DNA from 3 places in the Bradyrhizobium sp. USDA 372 genome. Region 2 is predicted to be linked to each of the others. Evidence: predicted binding sites of a transcription regulator. Region 2 holds the regulator's gene; each other region holds the start of a gene.
What was found. The regulator LexA, encoded in region 2, represses DNA repair genes until DNA is damaged. The targets are predictions, from matches to a motif close to TGTTCNNNNTGTGTTCNG.
Positions count from the first base shown of each region.

Region 1: AB7M16_RS10960 (PA0069 family radical SAM protein) is a predicted target of LexA. The motif match lies at 2,131-2,148, and genes of this name have one in related genera.
Region 3: AB7M16_RS19125 (YifB family Mg chelatase-like AAA ATPase) is a predicted target of LexA. The motif match lies at 4,567-4,584, and genes of this name have one in related genera.

Region 1 covers NZ_JBRJHR010000001.1:2,273,198-2,280,816, reverse strand. The annotation lists gene AB7M16_RS10965 (phosphoketolase family protein) at 1-1,959, opposite strand, end outside; gene AB7M16_RS10960 (PA0069 family radical SAM protein) at 2,170-3,333, shown strand; gene AB7M16_RS10955 (ribonuclease HII) at 3,427-4,317, shown strand; gene AB7M16_RS10950 (glycosyltransferase family 39 protein) at 4,476-5,984, shown strand; gene AB7M16_RS10945 (uracil-DNA glycosylase) at 6,108-6,917, opposite strand; gene AB7M16_RS10940 (electron transfer flavoprotein-ubiquinone oxidoreductase) at 7,054-7,619, shown strand, end outside.
Region 2 covers NZ_JBRJHR010000001.1:588,100-595,718, forward strand. The annotation lists gene AB7M16_RS02845 (molybdopterin molybdotransferase MoeA) at 1-1,100, shown strand, start outside; gene lexA (transcriptional repressor LexA) at 1,277-1,978, shown strand; gene AB7M16_RS02855 (hypothetical protein) at 2,354-2,788, shown strand; gene AB7M16_RS02860 (ComEC/Rec2 family competence protein) at 2,913-5,192, opposite strand; gene AB7M16_RS02865 (DUF2171 domain-containing protein) at 5,289-5,522, opposite strand; gene AB7M16_RS02870 (YybH family protein) at 5,719-6,105, opposite strand; gene AB7M16_RS02875 (glutamine--tRNA ligase/YqeY domain fusion protein) at 6,115-7,619, opposite strand, start outside.
Region 3 covers NZ_JBRJHR010000001.1:4,046,981-4,054,599, reverse strand. The annotation lists gene AB7M16_RS19150 (type II and III secretion system protein family protein) at 1-1,198, shown strand, start outside; gene AB7M16_RS19145 (CpaD family pilus assembly protein) at 1,250-1,981, shown strand; gene AB7M16_RS19140 (AAA family ATPase) at 1,978-3,267, shown strand; gene AB7M16_RS19135 (tetratricopeptide repeat protein) at 3,290-4,087, opposite strand; gene AB7M16_RS19130 (PilZ domain-containing protein) at 4,168-4,413, opposite strand; gene AB7M16_RS19125 (YifB family Mg chelatase-like AAA ATPase) at 4,642-6,180, shown strand; gene AB7M16_RS19120 (hypothetical protein) at 6,289-6,756, shown strand; gene AB7M16_RS19115 (ATP-binding protein) at 6,887-7,619, shown strand, end outside.

The DNA.
Region 1 (7,619 bases), 1.7 Mb from region 2:
CTTCAAATCCGGCAGCGTCTTGCGCAGGAGGTCGACGGCGGCGAGCGTCTCCAGCGTCGGCACGTCGCCGGCGCAGGCCATCACCACGTCGGGCTCGCCCTTGCCGTCCTCCGTTCCCGCCCAGGTCCAGATGCCGATGCCGGCATCGCAATGCGTCGCGGCGTCCTGCATCGAGAGCCATTGCGGCGCCGGCTGCTTGCCGGCGACAATCACGTTGACGCGGTTGTAGGTGCGCAAGGCATGATCGGCGATCCACAACAGCGTATTGGCGTCCGGCGGAAAGTAGATGCGGACGATGTCCGCCTTCTTGTTGGCGACGAGATCGACGAAACCGGGGTCCTGATGGCTGAAGCCGTTATGGTCCTGGCGCCAGACATGCGAGGTCAGGAGATAATTGAGCGAGGCGATCGGACGCCGCCACGGCAGCTCCCGCGTCACCTTCAGCCATTTGGCATGCTGGTTGAACATGGAATCCACGATGTGGATGAAGGCCTCGTAGCAGGAGAAGAAGCCGTGCCGTCCCGTGAGCAGGTAGCCCTCCAGCCAGCCCTGGCAGAGATGCTCGCTCAGCACCTCCATCACGCGGCCGTCCTGCGCGAGGTGCACGTCGTAAGGCTCGGTCGGCTCCATCCAGACGCGTTCGGTGGCTTCGAACACGGCGTCGAGCCGGTTCGATGCCGTCTCGTCCGGGCCCATGATGCGGAAGTTTCGATGCTGGGCGTTGAGGCGAACGACGTCGCGCAGGAATTTGCCGAGCTCGCGCGTCGCTTCCGCCACGACCTCGCCGGGTTGCGGCACCTCGATCGCGAAGCTGCGGAAGTCCGGCAGCTTCAGCTCCTTCTTCAACACGCCGCCATTGGCGTGTGGATTGGCGCCCATCCGCCTGGTGCCTTCCGGCGCGAGCGCCTGAAGCTCGGCAATGAGCGCGCCGCCTTCGTCGAACAGTTTTTCCGGCTCGTAGCTGCGCATCCAGTCTTCGAGCACCTTGAGATGCGCCGGGTTCTCGCGGCAGCCTGCGACCGGCACCTGATGGGCGCGCCAAAATCCCTCGACCTTCTTGCCGTCGACCTCCTTCGGGCCGGTCCAGCCCTTCGGGCTGCGCAGCACGATCATCGGCCAGCGCGGCCGCTCGAAGCTCGTGCGGCCGTCGCGGGCATGTTGCTGGATCGAGCGGATGCTGGCGAACGCGACGTCCAGCGCATCGGCCATGGCCCGGTGCATCAATTTGGGATCGTCGCCGCTGACGAACAGCGGCTCGTGGCCGAGCCCGCGGAAGAGGTCGCGGATCTCCGCGTCTTGCATGCGTCCGAGCACGGTGGGGTTGGCGATCTTGTAGCCGTTGAGATGCAGGATCGGCAGCACTGCGCCGTCATGGGCGGGGTTCAGGAACTTGTTGGAGTGCCAGGACGCAGCGAGCGGCCCGGTTTCGGCCTCGCCGTCGCCGACCACGCAGGCGACGATCAAGTCCGGGTTGTCGAATGCCGCGCCATAGGCGTGCACAAGCGCGTAGCCGAGCTCGCCGCCTTCGTGGATGGAGCCCGGCGTTTCCGGCGCGGCGTGGCTCGGGATGCCGCCGGGGAAGGAGAACTGTCTGAACAGCTTGCGCAATCCGTCCGCATCGCGCGCGATGCCAGGATAGATCTCGCTGTAGCTGCCTTCGAGATAGGTGTTGGCGACCATGCCCGGGCCGCCATGGCCGGGACCGCAGACATAGATCACGCTGACATCGAGCGCGCGGATGACGCGGTTGAGATGGGCATAGATGAAGTTCAGGCCGGGCGTCGTGCCCCAATGTCCGAGCAGACGCGGCTTGATGTGCTCGGGCCGCAGCGGCTCGCGCAGCAGCGGATTGTCGAGCAGGTAGATTTGCCCGACCGAGAGGTAGTTGGCGGCGCGCCAATAGCGATCGAGCAGATCGAGGTCGCTGCTCGCTTCGGCCGTTTTTTGTTGGATTGTCATGTTCCTGCCGACCTTCACTTCGCGATCGTCACCAACCCGGTTCCGCGGTGATCGATCCGTCGAGCATGAAACGGGATGGGCGTGACGGCCGTGTTGCGTGAGGTCAAAGGCGGACGCGCGAAGTTTGGGCAGCTCTACTGTGCATGGGGTTGTTTTCACGATTTTTGTTTGTGTTCTTGATTTGTTCCTGTGTCGTGCTATCTTGGCTGCATGAGTCCAGCATCCTCTCATGCTCTCAAGCACCCGCCGGTCACGGCGCCCTCCGAGCCGGCGGGTGCGCCTTCAGATTTCCCCGAGCTTGGCGTCGCCATCGACCGCGCGCGCAGGCGAGGGCGGGGCGCTCAATCCAACGCCAGCGGCCGCTTTGAGGCCGAGGCGCGCGTCGCTTTCGATGACGGCTGGCAGAGCCTGGACGAGCTGCCGCCGTTCAAGACCACGGTCGCCGTCGACACCTCGCGCAAGGTGATCACCCGTAACGATTCCCCCGACATTGGCTTCGACCGATCGATCAATCCGTATCGCGGCTGCGAGCATGGCTGCGTCTATTGCTTCGCGCGGCCGACCCACGCCTATCTCGGCCTGTCACCCGGGCTCGACTTCGAGTCGAAGCTGTTTGCCAAGCCCGAGGCGCCTTTGCTGCTCGAGAAAGAGCTTTCGGCCCCCGGCTACGAGCCGCGGATGATCGCGATCGGCACCAACACCGATCCCTACCAGCCGATCGAGCGCGAGCGCAAAATCATGCGCGGCATTTTGGAAGTGCTGGAGGGCGCCGGGCATCCCGTCGGCATCGTCACCAAGTCGGCGCTGGTGCTCCGCGACATCGACATTCTCCAGCGGATGGCCAAGCGCAACCTTGCCAAGGTCGCGATCTCGGTCACCTCGCTCGATCCGAAGCTGGCGCGCACCATGGAGCCGCGGGCCTCGACGCCGCCGAAGCGGCTGGAGGCGCTCAAGCAGCTCTCGGAGGCCGGCATCCCCACCACGGTGATGGTCGCGCCCGTGATCCCTGCACTGAACGATTCCGAGATCGAGCGCATCCTCGATGCCGCCGCCCATGCCGGCGTCAAGGAAGCCGCCTATGTGCTGCTGCGGCTGCCGCTGGAGGTGCGCGATCTCTTCCGCGAATGGCTGATGGCGAACTATCCGGACCGCTATCGCCACGTCTTCACCCTGATCCGCGACATGCGGGGCGGGCGCGACTACGACGCCAAATGGGGCGAACGGATGAAGGGCACGGGACCGATGGCCTGGACCATCGGCCGCCGCTTCGAGATCGCCTGCGACAGGCTCGGCCTCAACAAGCGGCGCTCCAAGCTGACGACGGACCACTTTGCGCGGCCGAAGCGGAACGGCGATCAGCTCAGCCTGTTCTGATTGGCGGTGGGCGTAGGGCGCCCGGCCTGAATAACGGGAATATCCTGGGTTCCCGGTTGCGCTGGCGAAGCCCCCTGGCGCACGATCCCGGCCATGATTCGGGACAAGTCCGCCAAAACCCCAGCCAAAGACGCGCCCAAGAAGCAGGCCGCGAACAAGGCTGCGCCTGACAAGGCGGCGAAAGCGCCTGTGGCCGAGACGTCTGCAGCCAAGACGTCTGCGGCCAATGCTGCGAAGGTTGCCGCCGCCGGCAAGAAAGGCATCATCGCCGTCGCTCCCCCCAGCTTCCGCCGCGAGCGCGCGCTGATCAAGCGCGGCGTCTGGCCTGTCGCGGGCTGCGACGAGGCCGGCCGCGGCCCGCTGGCAGGTCCCGTGGTGGCCGCCGCGGTAATTCTCGACCCCGACCGCATTCCGCGCGGCATCGACGATTCCAAGCGCCTGACCGCCGAGGAGCGCGAAAAGCTGTTCGACAAGATCTGCGCCACCGCGCAGGTCTCGGTCGCCGTCGCGTCGCGGGGGCGAATCGACCGCGACAACATCCTGCGCGCCTCGCTGTGGGCGCTGAAGCGTGCCGTGGTGGCCCTGCCCGAGGCGCCCAGGCACGTCTTCGTCGACGGCCGCGACCGGCTCGATACCGCATGCGATTGCGAGGCGGTGATCGGCGGCGACGGTATCGTGCTGTCGATCGCCGCGGCCTCCATCGTCGCCAAGGTCACCCGTGACCGGCTGATGTGCGCGCTGGCGCAGGACTGCCCCGGCTACGGCTTCGAGCAGCACAAGGGCTACGCCGTCCCCGAGCATCTGGACGCGCTCGATCGCCTCGGCCCCTCCATCCACCACCGCAGCTTCTTCGCCCCCGTTGCCGCCGCCCGCGCCAAGCACATGCCCTGGACCGTCGAGCCGGTGCAGGACCTGTTCTCGGTGACCGAGGTCGAGGTGCACGTCGAGGCGAGCGTCGAGATCGACGCCTCCGTAAATCTCTAGCTGATCTCCGACGGCATCCGCGCGTCATGGCCGCGCAGGCGGGACAAGCCCGGGCATGACGATCCGCGGCGGTTGCCACAACCCGTGACGCCCTTTATCAAAACAGAGGTGAGCGAATAGGGCCGGCTGGACGGGTTGGCTGCACCTTCGGACGTTGTATGCGGTTTACCTCCCTGGTCATCGAGCTCATTCGCGCCCGGCCGCGGCTGATCGTGTGGATCGCCGTGCTGCTGCAGGCCGCCATGTGGCTGTTCGTGGCGCTGGTGTTCTACCGCAGCCCGCCCGGCACCCTCGCGGCCCTCTTGGCCTTCGGCAGGGAATACCAGGTCGGCACTGATCTCGGCCCGCCGCTGCCAATCTGGCTCGCCGACATCGCCTATCGCGCCGCCGGCGGCCACATGTTCGGTGTTTACGTACTCGCCGAGCTCTGCGAGATCGCGACATTCATCGCGCTCTATCATCTCTCCCGCGCCGTGGTCGGCTCGCAGCAGGCGGTGCTCGCCGTGCTCCTGACCATGACGGTGCTGGCGTTCTCCTCCTCGGCGCTGGACTTCGGCCCGCTGATCCTGGCGCGGCCGCTCTGGGCGCTCTTGCTGCTGCACTCCTGGCAGATCATCGGCCAGCGCCGCGGCAATGCCTGGTTCGCCTGGTCGATCGAAGCCGGCCTCCTGCTGCTGACGACGCCCGCCGCGATCTTCCTGCTGCTGCTGATCGTCGTCTTCGCGGTCTCGACCGCCGGCGGTCGCCGGACGCTGCGCGGGCTCGATCCGCTGTTCGCGCTGATCGTGGTCGCCGTGCTGGCGCTGCCCTATGCGGTCTGGCTGATGCGTGCGGAGACGCTGACGCTGCCGGCCTTGCCGCAACTCGCCGAGCTCAACGTCCGCGCGCTGCATGCGGCCTGGCTGTTCGGCGGGCTGGTGATCGGGGCGGCAGCGATTCCGGCGCTGACCTTTCTCAACACCGGGGTGGTCGCTGGCAAGGGCGAGGAGCCGCCGATCATCTACCGCCCGCCGGTCGAGCCGCTCGCGCGCAACTTCGTCTATTTCTTCGCGTTCGCTCTGCCGCTCGGCGCGGTGCTGATCTCCGGCGTGCTGGGGCTCGATTCCGTGGTCGGCGGCCCCGGCGTCGTGCTGATCATGTCGGGGCTCGCCGTGGTCGTCGCGGCCGGCGATCTCATCGCGATGCGTCGCGCGCGGATGCTGCGTATGGTCTGGGCCGCCGCCGTCGCCGCGCCCGCCGCCGGCGTCGTGCTCGCCATCCTGTTCCTGCCCTGGACGGGCGCCAACGAAATTGCGACCTCGATGCCGGCGCGCGCGATCTCTGATTTCTTCGACGAGAGCTTCGCCCGCCGCACCAACCATCGCCTGCGGGCCGTCGCCGGCGAAACCCAGCTCGCCAGCCTGATCGCGCTGCATTCCGGCCGGCCGCATCTGTTCATCGACGCCGACCCCGCGCGTACGCCGTGGATGAACCCGACCAAGTTCAGCGAGACCGGCGGCGTCGTGGTCTGGCGCGCCTCCGACACCGCCGGCACCCCGCCGCCAGAGATCCTCAAGCGCTTCCCCGGCATCGTGCCGGAAGTGCCGCGGGCCTTCGAATGGCTGGTGACCGGCCGCCAGCAGCTCCTGCGCATCGGCTGGGCCATCGTGCGGCCGAAGGGGACGTGACGCCCGCGTATGCTCTCTCCGTCGTCATTGCGAGCGTAGCGAAGCAATCCAGAATCTTTCCGCAGAGGGATTCTGGATTGCTTCGTCGCTTCGCTCCTCGCAATGACGGAAGGGACCGGCCCCTCACGTCCCCGCCAGTGCCTTCGCGATCGATCGCAGGTCCTGCCAGGCCAGCCGCTTGTAGGCCGGCGAGCGCAAGAGATAGGCCGGGTGGAACGTCGGCAGCGCGCGGATCACCCGCTGGCCGGTGTCGTAGTCGAACCAGCGCCCGCGCGTCCGCATGATGCCTTCGCGCGTTCCCAGCAACGTCTGCGTCGAGGGATTGCCGAGCGTCACCAGCACGTCGGGGTTCACCAACTCGATCTGGCGCTGGATGAAGGGCAGGCAGATTTGCGTCTCCTGCGGCGTCGGCGTGCGGTTGCCGGGCGGCCGCCAGGGAATGACGTTGGCGATGTAGGCGGTGGTGCGGTTGAGGCCGATGGCTCCGATCATCAGATCGAGCAGCTTGCCGCTGCGCCCGACGAAGGGCAGTCCCTCGATGTCCTCGTCGCGGCCGGGCGCCTCGCCGACGAACATGATGCGCGCCTGCGGGTTGCCGTCGGCGAACACCAGCCGCGTCGCCGTGTGCTTCAACGCGCAGCCCTCGAAATTCTGCATCAGCTCGCGCAGCGCCTCCAGGGTCGGCGCGGTGCGCGCTGCCTCGCGTGCCGAGGCGATGGCGACCTCCGGTGCAGGCGTAGATTCCCCGCGCATGACCGCGGGCGCGGCGACCGGGCGCGGCGCCTCGGCTTGCGGGGCCGCGCGCGGACTGGGTGGCGGCGTATCGATTTCCGCCAGGCGGTCTATCGGCTCCTCCGCAAGCGCGCAGTCGACACCGGCCTCCAGATAGAAGGCGAGCAGCTCTCGGACGGTGGGTGCGGGTTCGGGGATCATGGGAAAGTCTGACTTTTATATCACCTTGAGCGGCCTTGCATCCCGGCGGAACGCGATTCCGAGGTTGTCCTACCCGGGAAAAATCGGAAACAAGGGGGCGCAAACGACCGAGGACCGTCTCAAGGGCTGAGATCAGATGAGCACCGAAGAACTTCCCCCGCGCGAATCCATGGAATTCGACGTCGTCATCGTCGGCGCCGGCCCGTCGGGTCTGGCGGCCGCGATCCGGCTGAAGCAGCTCAATGCTGATGTCAATGTGGTCGTGGTGGAGAAGGGCTCCGAGGTTGGTGCGCACATCCTCTCGGGCGCCGTCATTGATCCCGCGGGCCTCGACAAGCTGATCCCGGACTGGCGCGAGGATGCCGACTGCCCGCTGAAGACGCAGGTCAAGGACGATCGCTTCTACTGGATGACCGGCGGCGGCGCGATCAAGCTGCCGAATTTCATGATGCCGCCGCTGATGGACAATCATCACTGCTACATCGGCTCGCTCGGCAATGTCTGCCGCTGGCTGGCGCGCAAGGCCGAAGCGCTCGGCGTCGAGATCTATCCGGGCTTTGCGGCGGCCGAGGTGCTCTATGACGAGGAGGGCAAGGTCAAGGGCATCGCCACCGGCGACATGGGCATCGGCCGCGACGGCAAGCCGAAGGATTCCTACACCCGCGGCATGGAATTGCTCGGCAAGTACACGCTGTTCGCCGA
Region 2 (7,619 bases):
ACGATGTCGCGGCGCGGCGCACGCAGCCGCCGGAGGCGATGTCGGCGATGGACGGCTATGCCGTGCGCGCGTCCGACGCGGCCATCGAGTCCAGGCTGACCGTCGTGGGTGAGGTCGCGGCGGGTCGGCCGTTCGCGGGAAGGGTCGGCCCCGGCGAAGCCGTGCGGATCTTCACCGGCGGCGTCGTTCCCGACGGCGCCGATGCCGTCGTGATCCAGGAAGACACAATTGCCGACGGCAAGCATGTCACGATCAAGGAAGCCGCAGTTTACGGCCGGCACATCCGCTCTGCGGGCGTCGACTTCCGCGAAGGCGACGTGCTGCTGCGCAAGGGAATCCGTCTCACCGAGCGCGATCTCGCCCTCGCCGCCGGAATGAATCATCCGCAGCTCGCGGTCATTCGCCGCCCGAGGGTCGCGATTCTCGCCACCGGCGACGAGCTGGTCATGCCGGGCACCGCGCCTGGTCCCGGTCAGATCGTCTATTCCAATGGCTATGCCCTGCACGCCCTTGCCCGCAGCGAGGGCGCCGAGACCATCGACCTCGGAATTGCCGCCGATACGCTGGAGTCCACGTCCGCCGGCATCCGCCGCGCGCGCGAGAGCGGTGCCGACATCCTGGTCACGACCGGCGGTGCGTCGGTCGGCGACCACGATCTGGTCCAGCAGGCGCTCAAGGGCGAAGGCATCGAGATGGCGTTCTGGAAGATCGCGATCCGGCCCGGCAAGCCGATGATGCATGGTCGCCTCGGCGCGATGCGCGTGATCGGCCTGCCCGGCAATCCCGTGTCGTCATACGTGTGCGCCTTCCTGTTCATGGTGCCCTTGATTCGCGCCCTGTCGGGCGGTTCAGTGATTCATCATCAGCGCGAGCGCGCCGTGCTGGGCCGCGATCTCGGCGCCAACGACCAGCGCGAGGATTATCTGCGTGCGCGGCTGGAGGTGCGCGACGACGGCACGCGCGTCGCCCTTCCCGTCAGCCATCAGGACTCCTCCCTGCTTGCGAATCTCTCTGCGGCACAGGTACTTCTCGTGCGCGCACCGTTCGCGCCAAAGGCCGAGGCCGGCACACCTTGCGAGGTGCTGCGGCTGCCCGTCTGAGATGCCCGGCCACACGCATTCCGCGAGTTCGGCCTCGTTCACCATAAATTAAGCAGTTGCGGAACACATATCGAACATATAGTGTCCGTTCATGATTTGTTTCGAGGATGTAGCGGCTTATTGCCGACTTCATCGTCTCGGAATCGAACGACATCAACCGGGGGACTTTGGTCGAGATGTTGACGCGCAAACAATACGAGCTTCTGCGGTTCATCAGCGAACGTCTGAAGGAAAGCGGCGTGCCGCCGTCCTTCGACGAGATGAAGGATGCGCTCGACCTGCGCTCGAAGTCAGGCATTCATCGCCTGATCACTGCGCTCGAGGAGCGCGGCTTCATTCGCCGCCTGCCCAACCGCGCCCGTGCCATCGAGGTGATCAAGCTGCCCGAGCTCCAGGCCGCAGCCGGCAATCGCCGCGGCTTCACCCCGAGCGTCATCGAGGGCAATCTCGGCAAGGTGCGCGCGAGCTCCAGCCCGCCCGCGGATGAGGGCGAGCGCCCCGTCGCGGTGCCCGTAATGGGCCGCATCGCGGCCGGCACGCCGATCGAGGCGCTGCAGACCCGCAGCCACACCATCAGCGTCCCGCCGGACATGCTTGGCTCCGGCGAGCACTACGCGCTCGAGGTGCGCGGCGATTCGATGGTCGAGGCCGGCATCCTCGACGGCGACATGGCGCTGATCCAGCGCAACGAGACCGCCAATACCGGCGACATCGTGGTGGCGCTGATCGACGACGAGGAGGCCACGCTCAAACGCTTCCGCCGCCGCGGCGCCTCGATCGCGCTCGAGCCCGCCAATGCCGCCTACGAGGTCCGCATTCTTCCGCCGAACCGCGTGAAGATCCAGGGCAAGCTGATCGGGCTTTACCGGAAGTACTGATACCGGAAGTAAGCGCTACGCGCGCTTCGATCGTCGATCCAAGATTGGAGCGGATACTTGTCCGCTCCGGCTGGATGGTCTTTCTGGTTCTGCGCTGACTGTTCGGCGCCTCTTCCCGCGCGACACTCGCCCATGCGGACACGCGGCCATTTCGCTCCGCCGGTAGAGTTGTGCCGACAGCGCCGATAGTGCGGGCCAAATGCAAGGACGCGAGGTTTGTTCCTATCGAATCCGGGAAAGATAATGTGATCGCGTGCTGCGGATGCGAGCCGCAGATTTGCCCATAACCGAGCAGAGCGTTGGAGGCTTCCACTCTGATAGAGGCCTGCGCCTCGAAAGAGACGCGGGTCGCTATCCCAGTATGAGGAGCACCCGATGTGTGACTATAGCCTGCATGCCGTCGCGACGCGCCCCGCCGAAGTTGGCGAGACGATCGTCACGACAACCTTCCGCGGCACCTCGACGCGCGGCTTCGCCTCCGAAGCCGATCTCTCCGTCGCGGTCTGTCTGCTGCCGGGAACGGAGCTCGCTTTCGCCGATAACGTCCGCTATGACAACCGCTGGATCTGGACGCGAACCGTCAACTCCCGCGTCGGCAAGTTCGGCAAGATCGACCCGCACATTCCCGATCGCCATCATGACGCGATCGAATTCCCGGACGGCAAGTACGTGCTGGTGACGCAGCTCGTCGAAGGCCAGCGCGCGACCGTGCTGCAATTGCCGGTGACGCAGCAAGCCATCGAGCGCGAGCACAAGCCGCAGATCGTCGCCGACACGCGGCCCACGATCACGCGCCTGCCGATCGGCTGACGCCGTCGGCCCCGACCGAAAAGTCGAGGGCCAAATTCAAATGCCATCGCCGGCCGCGGCCGGCGAGATGGTATGGTTTGCGTCCTGCGGGATCCCGTCGGACCGATTTTCCCCGCATCGATCTTCAATCGTCGGCCTGCAAGTCGGCCTCCGATGGCGTTGCGTCCCGGTTGCGAGGCACGGCCGTCTTCGGCACGAGGCTGCCGTCGAAATCCCCCTCGCCGGCGCCGGCCGGCAGCCAAGGACGGCTTGCCCCTCTCGCCCTCACCGCCTGCACCGAAAAACCCTCTCCGCTTCGCGTCAGAGCCAGCGCGCCCTGACTGGCAAGACGCGCCCGATCGACCACCATCGCCGCGCAATCGGGCGGCGCGGGCCGCGCCGTCACCACCAGCGCGGCGCGGCTGCAATCATCGGCCAGCGCGTCGATGCGCGTCGCCAACGCGATCAGCCGTCCGTCCGCGAGCGGCGCCACGCAACCGGACTCGTCACATGACACGCTGCTCGCCAACGAGGCGTTGCCGGCATCACGCGGATCGGCATCGGCGGCCAGCCACTCCTTCAGCAGGAAGCTGTCCTTGCTGGCGCGGATCACTTGCAAGCGCCCATCCCCGCCCCGGACCGCGACGCTCGCGCCATCCCCGGCAATCAGGACATCAGGCTGGCGCACCGACAGCCCCCAGAGGATCGCCGCCAGCAGCACCAGGGCGCCGGACCAGCGCAAGGGCGTGCGCAACAGGCCCATCACGATGAGCCCGAGGCTCGCCGCGATCAGCGGCGCGATCCCAAACGCCGGAATGCGGCCGACGGCGCCCGGCAGGGCCGCCACCCAGCGCGCGACCAGGACCATCCATTCGATGCCGATTCCCATCAACCACCAGAACACGCCGTCGAGCCCGAATGGGGCCGCGAGCAGTCCCAACAGCCCGGCCGGCATCACCAGCGCCGAGACCACCGGCATGGCGCCGAGATTGGCGAGCACGCCGTATGGCGTCACGCGATGGAAGTGGAAGGCGGCGTATGGCGTGGTCGCGAGCCCCGCGATCAGCGAGGCCAGGAACAGCATCGCGATCTCGCGGCCGCCCCACAGCGCGATCCGCGCCGTCGCGGAATGATCGGGTGAGGCGAGCAGGTTCGGCATGCCGATCTGCACCAGCGCGACCAGCCCGAGCGTCGCCGCAAACGACATCTGGAAGCTCGGATGCACCAGCGCCTCCGGCGCGACCGCGAGCACGATCAGCGCCGCCACCGCCAGCGTGCGGAAGGTGATGGCGCGGCGATCGACCATGACGGCGATCAACACCACTGCCGTCATGAAGAACGATCGTTGCGTCGCGACTTCCGCGCCCGACAGCAACAGGTAGAACGCCGCCGCGACCAGCGCAGCGGCCGCCGACCATTTCTTGATGGCAAAGCCGGCCGCCAGCCCCGGGATCAAGGCCAGCAGCGCGCGCACCGCGAAGAAGACGACGCCCGCGACGACCGCCATGTGATAGCCGGAGATCGACAGCACATGGCCGAGCCCCGAGACGAACATGGCATCGTTGACCGGCGCGGTAATCGCATCGCGCCGCCCCGTGAGCAGCGCCGTTGCGATCGCCCGGTTGTCGCCTTCGAGCGTTGCGCGGATGCGCGCGTCGATCGCATCGCGCAGGCCCTGCATGAAGGCGGCGTAGCGCAGCCGCAGGCCGCCGGCATCCGGCGGCCTGGACGCCGTGATCGCGCCCATCACGAAGCCGGAGGCACCGATGCTCTGGAAGAACATGTCGCGCGAGAAATCATAGCTGCCGGGCCGCACCGGCGAGATCGGCGGCAGCAGCCGCGCCTTCAATTGCACGAAGCTGCCGACCTCCGGCGCCGTGCCCTTGCGCACCGAGAGGCGGACGCGCTCGAGCTTGACGTCAATGCGCTGCGCCTCCATCGCGCTGACGCGCAGCACGAAGCGATCGGTACGCTCGCGAATGTCGCGCGCTTCCACGAAGCCCGACAGCGACACCGAATAAAGCGGCTTGGCGAGCACGGGATGGGCGACGCGCGCCGTCTTCCAGGTCGCCATGGCAAATCCGGCGGCGACCGCCGCGATCATGATGGCAGGAGCAAACAGCGGGCTCCGCCGGAGCAACACCGCGCCGAGCATCAGCGCGATGGCCGTCGCGGCAACCACCCACAGCACCGGCTCATGATCGGCGGCGAAATAAAGCGCAATGCCGCCGCCAAAGGCGACGGGCACCCACGGCAACAGCCGGCCTGGCCCGGCCTCGGCGCGCGCCCACTGGTGCAGCATTTCGACGATGGCCGGCCAGATGCCAAACCCCGCCGGCGCAAAGCCACCGGCCGGGGCGGCGCGGCCGACCGGCCACGTCCCGGCAACTCCCTGGGAGCGTCCTGGCCGCCCCGGCTCCGCCATTCCCCTGCACCTTGCGATACGCGACGGGTGCGGAGGCTACCGGACCGTGCGGCTGCGCGAATAGCGGTACAGATCGGGAACAGGCGACGGAGCGCCCTACTTTTCCTCTTCCATCGTCACGGCGACGTCCGCCTTGGCGGACAGCCGCACCTTGTTGCCTTCAACATCGGCAACGAGGCCCTTGTCGATGAAATGATGGTGGCCCTTGTGGCTGCCCTCGCCGCTGTCCTTTCTGGTCAGCTTGATGCGGTTGCCCTCTACCCTGTCGACGGTGCCGACATGGACACCGTCGGCGCCGATGACTTCCATATGCTCTGCGATGTTCTGCATGGCGGGATCCTTGGTTGGGATCGCGGCCAACGCGGCAGGCGCGCGTTCGTTTCAATCGTCATTCCGGGGCGCGACGAAGTCGCGAGCTATGATGCGCAATTGCGCATCTGAGATTCCATAACCACCATCGTGAGTATGGATTCCGGGCTCGCGCCGAGTGGCGCGCCCCGGAATGACGACACTGATGGAACGACCGTTAAATCAGCGGCGCCTGCGATGAGGCGTGGTGATTGACGATCTTCCAGTCGCCTTCCTCGCGGATGATGACCCAGCTCATCTTGACGACGAGGTCGTCCCGCTCGCCGGCGAGATCGAACGTGATGATCGCGGCCATGTTGATCAGGTCAGGGCCGGCCTGCGCGGCGTACACGTCGGAGAAGGTCGCGCTCGGCCTGCGCCAGCGCGGCAGGCCGTTGAAATAATCGGCAACGCCGTCCCTGCCCCGATAGAGTTTTGGGTTCGAGCCGAAGAAGAACGCGTTCTTCGCATAGAGCGAGGACAGCGCGGCCGCATCGAGCGTCGCGAAGCCGGCGCACCATTTCGCGATGATGGCGGAAACGATGGCGTCGGCTTCGCTGCTCATGCCCTCGCCTCAGCCCTTCGCGACTTCCTTGGCGAACGTATCGCGCAAGCCGATCGTGCGCGAGAACACCGGCTTGCCCGGCGTCGAGTCCTTGTCGCGGACGAAATAGCCCTGGCGCTCGAACTGCATCGGCTCGGTCGAATTGCTCTCCGCAACGGACGCCTCGACCCGCGCATCGGCGAGGATCTCGAGCGAGTTCGGGTTGAGATCGGCCGCGAAGTTCGAAGCGTCCGGGCTCGGATTGGCGAACAGCTGGTTGTAGATGCGGATCTCCGCCGGCTTGGACGTCGCCGCCGGCAGCCAGTGCATGGTCGCCTTGACCTTGCGACCGTCGGGCGCGTTGCCGCCCTTGGTCGCGGGATCATAGGTGCAGCGCAGCTCCACCACCTCGCCCTGGTCGTTCTTGATCACGCCGGTGCACTTGACGAAATAGGCGTAACGCAGCCGCACCTCGTTGCCCGGCGACAGGCGGAAGAACTTCTTCGGCGGGTTCTCCATGAAATCGTCCTGCTCGATATAGAGCTCGCGGCCGAACGTGATCTTGCGCGTGCCGGCGCTAGCGTCGTCCGGATGATTGATCGCCTCGAGCTCCTCGGTCTGTCCTTCCGGATAATTCTCGATCACGACCTTGAGCGGCCTCAAGACTGCCATGCGCCGCTGCGCCGTGCGGTTCAGCTCCTCGCGGATGCAGAACTCCAGCATGCCGACATCGACGACGCTGTTTGCCTTGGCGACGCCGATGCGCTTGACGAATTCGCGCAATGCGGCCGGCGGCACGCCGCGGCGGCGCATGCCCGCCATGGTCGGCATGCGCGGATCGTCCCAGCCGGCGACATGACCCTCGCGGACGAGCTGCGTCAGCACGCGCTTGGACAGCAGCGTGTAGGTCAGGTTGAGGCGCGCAAACTCGTACTGGTGCGGTTTGGACGGCACCGGCAGCTTCTCGATGAACCAGTCGTAGAGCGGCCGGTGGTCCTCGAACTCCAGCGTGCAGATCGAATGCGTGATGCCTTCAATCGCGTCCGACTGGCCGTGGGCATAGTCGTAGCTTGGATAAATGCACCATGCGTTGCCGGTGCGCGGATGGTGCGCATGCAGGATGCGGTACAGCACGGGGTCGCGCAGGTTGATGTTGCCCGCGGCCATGTCGATCTTGGCCCGCAGCACACGCGCGCCGTTGGGGAATTCGCCGGCCTTCATGCGGCGGAACAGGTCGAGATTCTCCTCCACCGAGCGGTCGCGGAACGGCGAGTTCTTGCCGGGCTCGGTCAGCGTGCCGCGCGAGAGGCGGATCTCCTCCTGGGTCTGGTCATCGACATAAGCGAGGCCGTCGCGGATCAGCTGCTCCGCCCATTCATACAGGCGGTCGAAATAGTCCGAGGCGAAAAACAGGTTCTTGCCCCAGTCGAAGCCGAGCCAGCGCACGTCGGCCTGGATGGAATCGATATATTCCTGCTCTTCCTTGACCGGATTGGTGTCGTCGAAGCGCAGGTGGCAGCGGCCCGGAAACTCCT
Region 3 (7,619 bases), 3.5 Mb from region 2:
CGCCTATATCATCGGCGGCCAGGTCGGCCAGACCAACGTCGTGTTCTTCGCCGCCGACGGCCAGCAGGTCGCCTCCTATGACATCGCGGTGAAGCGCGACCTCAACGGCATGCGCGCAGCGCTGCGGCAGTCCCTGCCCGGCGTCCAGATCGAAGGCGTCGGCGACAGCGTGATGCTGACCGGCTCGGTGTCGAGCCCGGTCGAGGCCCAGCAGGCCGGCGACGTCGCCGCAAAGCTCGTCGGCGGTTCGGACAAGGTCGTCAACAACATCGTCGTCCGCGGCCGCGATCAGGTCATGCTCAAGGTCGTGGTCGGCGAAGTCCGCCGCGACATCGTCAAGCAGCTCGGTGTCGATCTCAGCGCCAGCCTGAACGCCGGCACCGCCGTGGTGAATTTCAACAATTCCAACCCGTTCTCGGTCTCCGGCGGGCCGATCGTCGGCAGCAATGGGCTCGGCGTCACCGGGCTCGCCAAGGGCGTCGCCACCGTCAACGCGACGATGCGGGCGATGGAGAGCGCCGGTGTCATGCGCACGCTGGCCGAGCCGAGCCTGACCGCGATCTCGGGCGAATCCGCCACTTTCGTCGCCGGCGGTGAATTTCCGATTCCCGGAGGCTATGCCTGCGATCCGGTCACACACGTCTGCACCACCCAGGTCACCTACAAGAAGTTCGGCATCTCCCTGAACTTCACCCCGGTCGTGCTCAGCGAAGGCCGCATCAGCCTGCGCGTGATGACCGAGGTCTCGGAGCTGTCGAACACCAACTCGATCACGTTGACGCAGGCCGTGTCCGGGAACTCGACCAACTCGATCACCATTCCTTCGGTGCAAACCCGCCGCGCCGAAACGACGCTGGAAATTCCGTCGGGCGGCTCGATGGCGATGGCCGGCCTGATCCAGCAGCAGACCAAGCAGGCGATCAACGGGCTGCCTGGTGTCGACCAGGTACCGATCATCGGCGCGCTGTTCCGCAGCCAGGACTTCGTCAACAACGAGACCGAGCTGATGGTGATCGTGACGCCCTATGTGGTGCGCGCGGTCGCTCAGAAGGAATTGTCGCGGCCCGACGACGGCTTCGCGCCGGCCTCGGACGCACAGAGGGCGCTGCTCGGCCGGGTCAACCGCCTCTACGGCGTCGCGAGCCGCGTCGATCCGGTCGCCGGCACGCCCGGTGATTTCGGCTTCATCATCGACTGAGACGAACGGTTTGGGGACCGGGCAAGACACGGGGCAAGAGGGGATCAGGCGATGACGAAGACGAGAGCCGATCGACGTCGCAGCGTAAGCATCGCGCTGGCACTGACGGGGTTGTCCGTCATGCTGGGCGCCTGCAACACCACCGAGATCGTCACCCAGACGGTGCCGACCGATTATCGCCAGCGCCACCCGATTGCGGTGCAGGAAGGCAAGAAGTCGATCGTGATCTTCGTCGGCAAGAGCAGAGGCGGCCTCTCGGCTGCGCAGCATGCGGACGTCGCGGGCATCGCGCGGGACTGGGTGCGCGAAGGCAGCAGCTCCGTCGTCGTCGACGTCCCGGTCGACACCGCCAATTCGCGCGCGGCTGCCGCGAGCTATCAGGAGATCCGCTCGGTGCTCACGTCCGGCGGCGTGCCGTCGCGCGCCATCGTCCAGCGTCCCTATCGTCCTGATGATCCCGGGCTGCTGCCCACCATCCGCCTCAGCTATTCGAAGATCACCGCGGTCGCCGGCCCCTGCGGGCTGTGGCCGGAAGACGTCGGGCCCAACATCCTCGATCCCGGCTACAACGAGAATCGGCCCTATTTCAATCTGGGCTGCGCCAGCCAGCGCAATCTCGCGGCGATGATCGACAACCCGGCCGACCTCGAGCAACCGCGCGCCGAGACGCCTGCATACACCGCACGGCGCGACATCGCGTTCGAGCGCTATCGCAAGGGCACGACGACGACAACCACCTATCCCGAATCCGACAAGGCCAAACTCAGCGACACCGGCAGATGACAGCCATCCACGACGAAGACGCGGACGATCCGCAGCATCCCGAGGAACATATCGCGCCGGTTCCTCGCATTTCGGTGCAAGCCTTTTGCGAGACCGAGCAGACGCTCAACGCGGTGACGGCGGCTGGCCAGGATCGCCGGCTCGCCAAGGCCCACCTCAGCGCCAAGGACGGCGGCCTTGCCGCGGCGATCGAAGCCTATGAATCGATGCCGACGCCGAACGTGATCGTCATCGAGTCCGACGGCACGCGCGACATCCTCGAGGGACTGGACGATCTCGCCGGCGTCTGCGATCCCGGCACCCGCGTCGTCGTGATCGGCAGCCCCAGCGACACCGCGCCCTATCGCGAGCTGGTGCGCCGCGGCGTCAACGACTACGTGGTCGGACCGGTCGAGACGCTCGACGTGGTCCGCTCGATCTGCAGCCTGTTCTCGGCCTCCGAGGCCATCATCACCGGCCGCGTCATCGCGGTGGTCGGCGCCAAGGGCGGCGTCGGCGCGTCCACGGTCGCGCATAATCTGGCCTGGACCATCGCCCGCGACCTCTCGCTCGATTCCGTCGTGATCGATCTCGACCTCGCCTTCGGCACCGCGGGCCTCGACTACAACCAGGATCCGGTGCAAGGCATCGCCAATGCGGTGCTGTCGCAGGACCGGCCGGACACGGCGCTGATGGAGCGCCTGCTCGCCAAATGCACCGATCGCCTCAGCCTGTTGGCGGCGCCCGCCACGCTCGACCGCGTCTACGATTTCGGTGCCGAAGCTTTTGACGCGGTGTTCGACACGCTGCGCATGACGACGCCCTGCATCGTGCTCGACGTTCCCCATCAATGGTCCGGCTGGACCCGCCGCGCGCTGGTGAACGCCGACGACATCGTGATCGTGGCCGAGCCCGATCTCGCCAACCTGCGCAACACCAAGAACATGCTGAGCGTCCTGAAGGCGGCGCGACCGAACGACCGGCCGCCGCTGTATTGCATCAATCAGGTCGGCATGCCCAAGCGCGCGGAGATCGAGGTCAAGGCCTTCGCCAAGACCATGGAGAGCCAGCCGATCGCGGTGATCCCATTCGATTCGAAACTGTTCTCGACCGCGGCCAATAATGGCCAGATGATCGCGGAGGTCTCCAGGAGCCACCGCACCACCGTTCTGTTCCAGAACATGGCGAACCGCCTCGCCGGCCGCGGCGAGGTGAAGAAGCCGAAGCGCTCGCTGCTCGAACCGCTGCTGAAGAAGCTGAAGGGCAAGTCGGGACGGAGCTCGGCCCCGCATCGCAAGGTCTCGTAGGCGCCACGGCAGAAGGGGCGGATTACCTGTCCGCCCGCTGCTGCTTCTTCGCCAGCAGCTGCTTCAGCGCCGCGACCTTGGCCGCGGCCTGGTCCGGCGGCAAATCTGCCTTCACGAGGATTTCGGCCTCGGCCTCGCGACCCTGCAATCCCAGCACGAGCGCCAGATTGGCGCGGACCCGCGCATCGTTCTGATTGCGCTGATAGGCGCGGCCGAGCACCTGTTCGGCCTTCGACAGGTTGTTTTGCAACATATAGGACAGGCCGAGATTGGACAGCACGGTCGGCTCGTTCGGCACGATCTTCAACGCCGCGGCGTAATATTGCTGCGCTTCCTCGTTGCGGCCGAGCTGATCGAGCACAGCGCCCTGCGCCGACAGGATGCGCCAATCGGGATCCTCAGGGCTATGCGCCCGGCCGAGGACGTCGAAGGCCTGCTGGAAATTGCCGTTGTCGGCGAGTGCGCGGCCATAGCCGGCGAGCAGCGCCTTGTTGCCGGGATGGGCAAGCACGGCCTGCTCGAGCACCGCGACCGCCTGCGCACGCTGGCCGCTGTCGCGCAGCGCCTTGCCGTATTCGATGGCCATTGCGGGATCGCCGGGCTTGGCGCGATAGCGCTCGCGAAGTGCGTCCATCTCCGGCCTGGCGTCGGCCCTGGTGTCAGACTTGGCGCCGTCCTTGGCGGCGGACTCCTTCTTGCCGCCGAGCGCGCCGGTGACGTCCTCGATGCCGGTGGTCTGACAGCCGCCGAGGGCAAGGATCAGGACGGCAGAACACAGATATCTCGCCGGGGGAAAAGCGAGGGACGAACGCTTGGACATACTCTGATCACTCGGCAACTGATCAGAGATGCTTACCGATTAACGCTAAAGTCCCGTTAAGGAGGCAGGCCTGTCGAGGTTCAGTCGACGAATTCGGCACCGAATTCGCAACCGATGCGCCAGCGCAGGCGGCATTGGCGGGAATAATCGGGCGCGAAGATGATGGTGAATTGCGGCGGCACTTCCAAAAATTCCGCCACCACTTTCACGCCGCCATCCGAAATGTCCGTGATCGTGCAATCCCGCGGCAGCGAGCCCGCGCCAAAATGGATTTTGGCGAGGCGGCTGCACACCCGACGTTCGCTTCTCCGGCGATTTGCAAGCATTTGAACTGTTCACCCGTTAGACCACGGCCCATCCCGCAGGCCTAGGAGTAGCGGACATTCGTTGGGATGTGCTGAGGACAGCGACTCGCATTCGAGACGTAGTTTCCGCGGCGCGTTTACGCCCGGTTAGGATTTGACCGGGCGCCAGCGGATTGTTCTCGTATTGTTCTTGCGGAGACGGCCGTGCTCTGCTACCCCTAATTGCAGGACAGGGCAGGCTGGTTCGACATGGTTCAGCGGGTTTCCACCGTCGCCTTTGAGGGGATCGAGGCCCGCGCGGTCGACGTGCAGGTGCAGGTCGCGCCCGGCCTGCCGGCCTTCGCCATCGTCGGCCTGCCGGACAAGGCGGTGTCGGAGGCGCGCGAGCGGGTGCGCTCGGCGCTGATCGCCTCGGGGCTGGCGCTGCCGGCACGGCGGATCATCGTCAATCTGGCCCCGGCCGACCTGCCCAAGGAGGGCAGCCATTACGACCTCCCGATCGCGCTCGGGCTGATGGCGGCGATCGGTGCGATCCCGCCGGACGCGCTGACCGGATTCACCGTGCTCGGCGAGCTCGGCCTCGACGGCTCGATCGCGCCCGTGGCCGGCGTCCTCCCCGCCGCGTTCGGCGCCAATATGCGCGAGGAGGGGCTGATCTGCCCGGCGTCCTGCGGCTCCGAAGCGGCGTGGGCGAGCCCGGACATCCAGATCGTTGCGGCGAGCTCGCTGATCCAGATCGCCAACCATTTCAAGGGCACGCAGGTGCTGTCGCGGCCGACGCCGAAAGTGCACGAGGCCGCCGCCTCGACGCTCGACCTGCGCGACATCAAGGGCCAGGAAAGCGCCAAGCGCGCGCTGGAGATCGCGGCCGCCGGCGGACATCATCTGCTCATGATCGGCGCGCCGGGCGCGGGCAAATCGATGCTGGCGGCGCGCCTGCCCTCGATCCTGCCGCCGCTGTCGCCAGGCGAGCTGCTCGAGGTCTCGATGATCGCCTCCGTTGCCGGCGAGATCGAAGGCGGCGCGCTGACGGCACGGCGCCCGTTCCGCTCGCCGCATCATTCCGCCAGCATGGCCGCCCTCACCGGCGGCGGCGCGCGCGCCAAGCCCGGCGAGATCTCGCTGGCGCATCAAGGCGTGCTGTTCCTCGACGAATTGCCGGAGTTCGATCCGCGCGTGCTGGATTCGCTGCGCCAGCCGCTGGAGAACGGCGAGGTCGCGGTGTCGCGGGCCAATCACCGCGTCACCTACCCTGCCCGCTTCATGCTGGTCGCGGCGATGAATCCCTGCCGCTGCGGCAATGCGTTCGAGCCCGGCTATGCCTGCAAGCGCGGCCGCATCGACCGCTGCTCCGCCGATTACCAGGCGCGCATCTCCGGTCCCCTGATGGACCGCATCGATCTGCGCATCGAAGTGCCGGCGGTGACCGCCGCCGACCTGATCCTGCCGCCGCCGGCGGAAGGATCGGCCGAGGTCGCCGCCCGCGTGGCGGCGGCGCGCGACATCCAGCTGGCGCGCTATGCGAACGCAGGCCTGCCCCATGTCCGCACCAATGCCGAGGCCCCCGCCTCCGTGCTGGAGGAGATCGCAAAGCCCGATGCACAGGGTCAGAAGCTGCTGCGCGACGCCGCCGAGACGATGCGCCTGTCGGCGCGCGGCTATCACCGCGTGCTGCGCGTGGCGCGCACGCTGGCCGACCTCGATCATGCCGACAAGATCGGCCGGCTGCACCTTGCCGAGGCGCTGTCCTACCGCGCACTCGCGGAGGATGTGCGCCAATTGGCGTAAGCGCCTCGCGCGTCAACCCGGCGGTAACGACTTTCCTTTACGCTCTGCAAACCATAAGGCCCGACGCGTTTCGACTGTGAGTTCCCTGGGCCCGGCGAGTAGAGCGTCATGTTGCGTTTCAAGTTCCTGGCCTCGGCTGTTCCCCTGTTGGCGGCTGCGGTCTTCGCCCGCGCCGAAATCGGTTCGGTGTCGCATCCCTGCATCGCGCTGGGCGACACATCGGTCGAGCTCACCTCGCTGTTCTGGACCGCCGGCGTGCATGTCGCCTTCACCGACGATCCCGCGCGGGCCACGGTGCGGGTCCAGATCACCGACGATGCCGACGCGGCGGATTTTGCCGTGGTCGACGACGGCCTCGGCTCCGAGCCGGACTCCTGCCAGGCTAGTCCCTCGACGCGCCTCGTCTCGATCGCAGCGCAGCCGGTCGACGGCGGCCAGGTGGTCTATCTCTCCAGCGAAGGACCGGCGGATTACCGCATCTTTGTGCGCTCGAAGACGTTCTCGCCGCGCGAGGCGGCAGCGCTGATCGTCGGCGCGCGCGGCGGCCATGGCCGCTTCCAGGCGGCTTCGCTTTAAACCGTTAACACCTCGTCAACCCTGTTCGGAGGCATCGCCACAGCCGCAAGCTGTTCGCAAGGTCGGCGGGCCATCGTCGCACGCGGCGGCGGGGTTTCAGGCAAGGGTCGGTTGCCAAGGGTCGGTTGTGATGGGTCGGACGTTCCGGATCAAGGTGCGCATGCGTCGCTTCAGGCGGCAGCATCCGAGGCTCTCCTTCGCGATCCGCTCCTTCATGATCTTCTCGGCGACGTTCGGCGGCGCCTATGGCTTCGTGTCCGGCAGCCGGTCCGAGAATTCCGGCTACGATCCCCACACCTTTGCGATCGGCGCCAGCTTCCTGTTCGCGCTCGCCTGTCTCGGCCTTGCAACGCTGAGCATGCGCCTGCGCTTCGTCAATAAGCGGCTGCGGACGCTCGCCGCCCACAACGAAGCGTTGATCGACCGCAATTGGGAGCTGAAGGAGGCGGAAGAACGCGCCCGCAGCCTGTTCGAGCAGCAGGGCGACCTCATCGTGCTGCGCGACACGAGCGGCCGCATCACCTTTGCCAACGAGGCCTATTGCACGCTCGCAGGACAGGCGCGCAGCGCGCTGGTCGGCACGCGGTTCGATTTCGACGTGCTGGAGCAGGGCGACAGCGCCCGCGAGAGCAACGGCACGCGCATCCACGACCAGAAGATCGCAACGCCCCTCGGTGCGCGCTGGATCGCCTGGCGCGAGGGCTATGTCCGCCTCGATGCCGGCCAGCCCGCCGAATTGCAGAGCGTGGGACGTGACGTCACCGACCGCACCGAGACCGAGCGTGCATTGTCCGATGCGCGCGACCAGGCCGACGCCGCCAACCGCGCCAAGTCGCGCTTCCTGGCGATGGCCTCGCACGAAA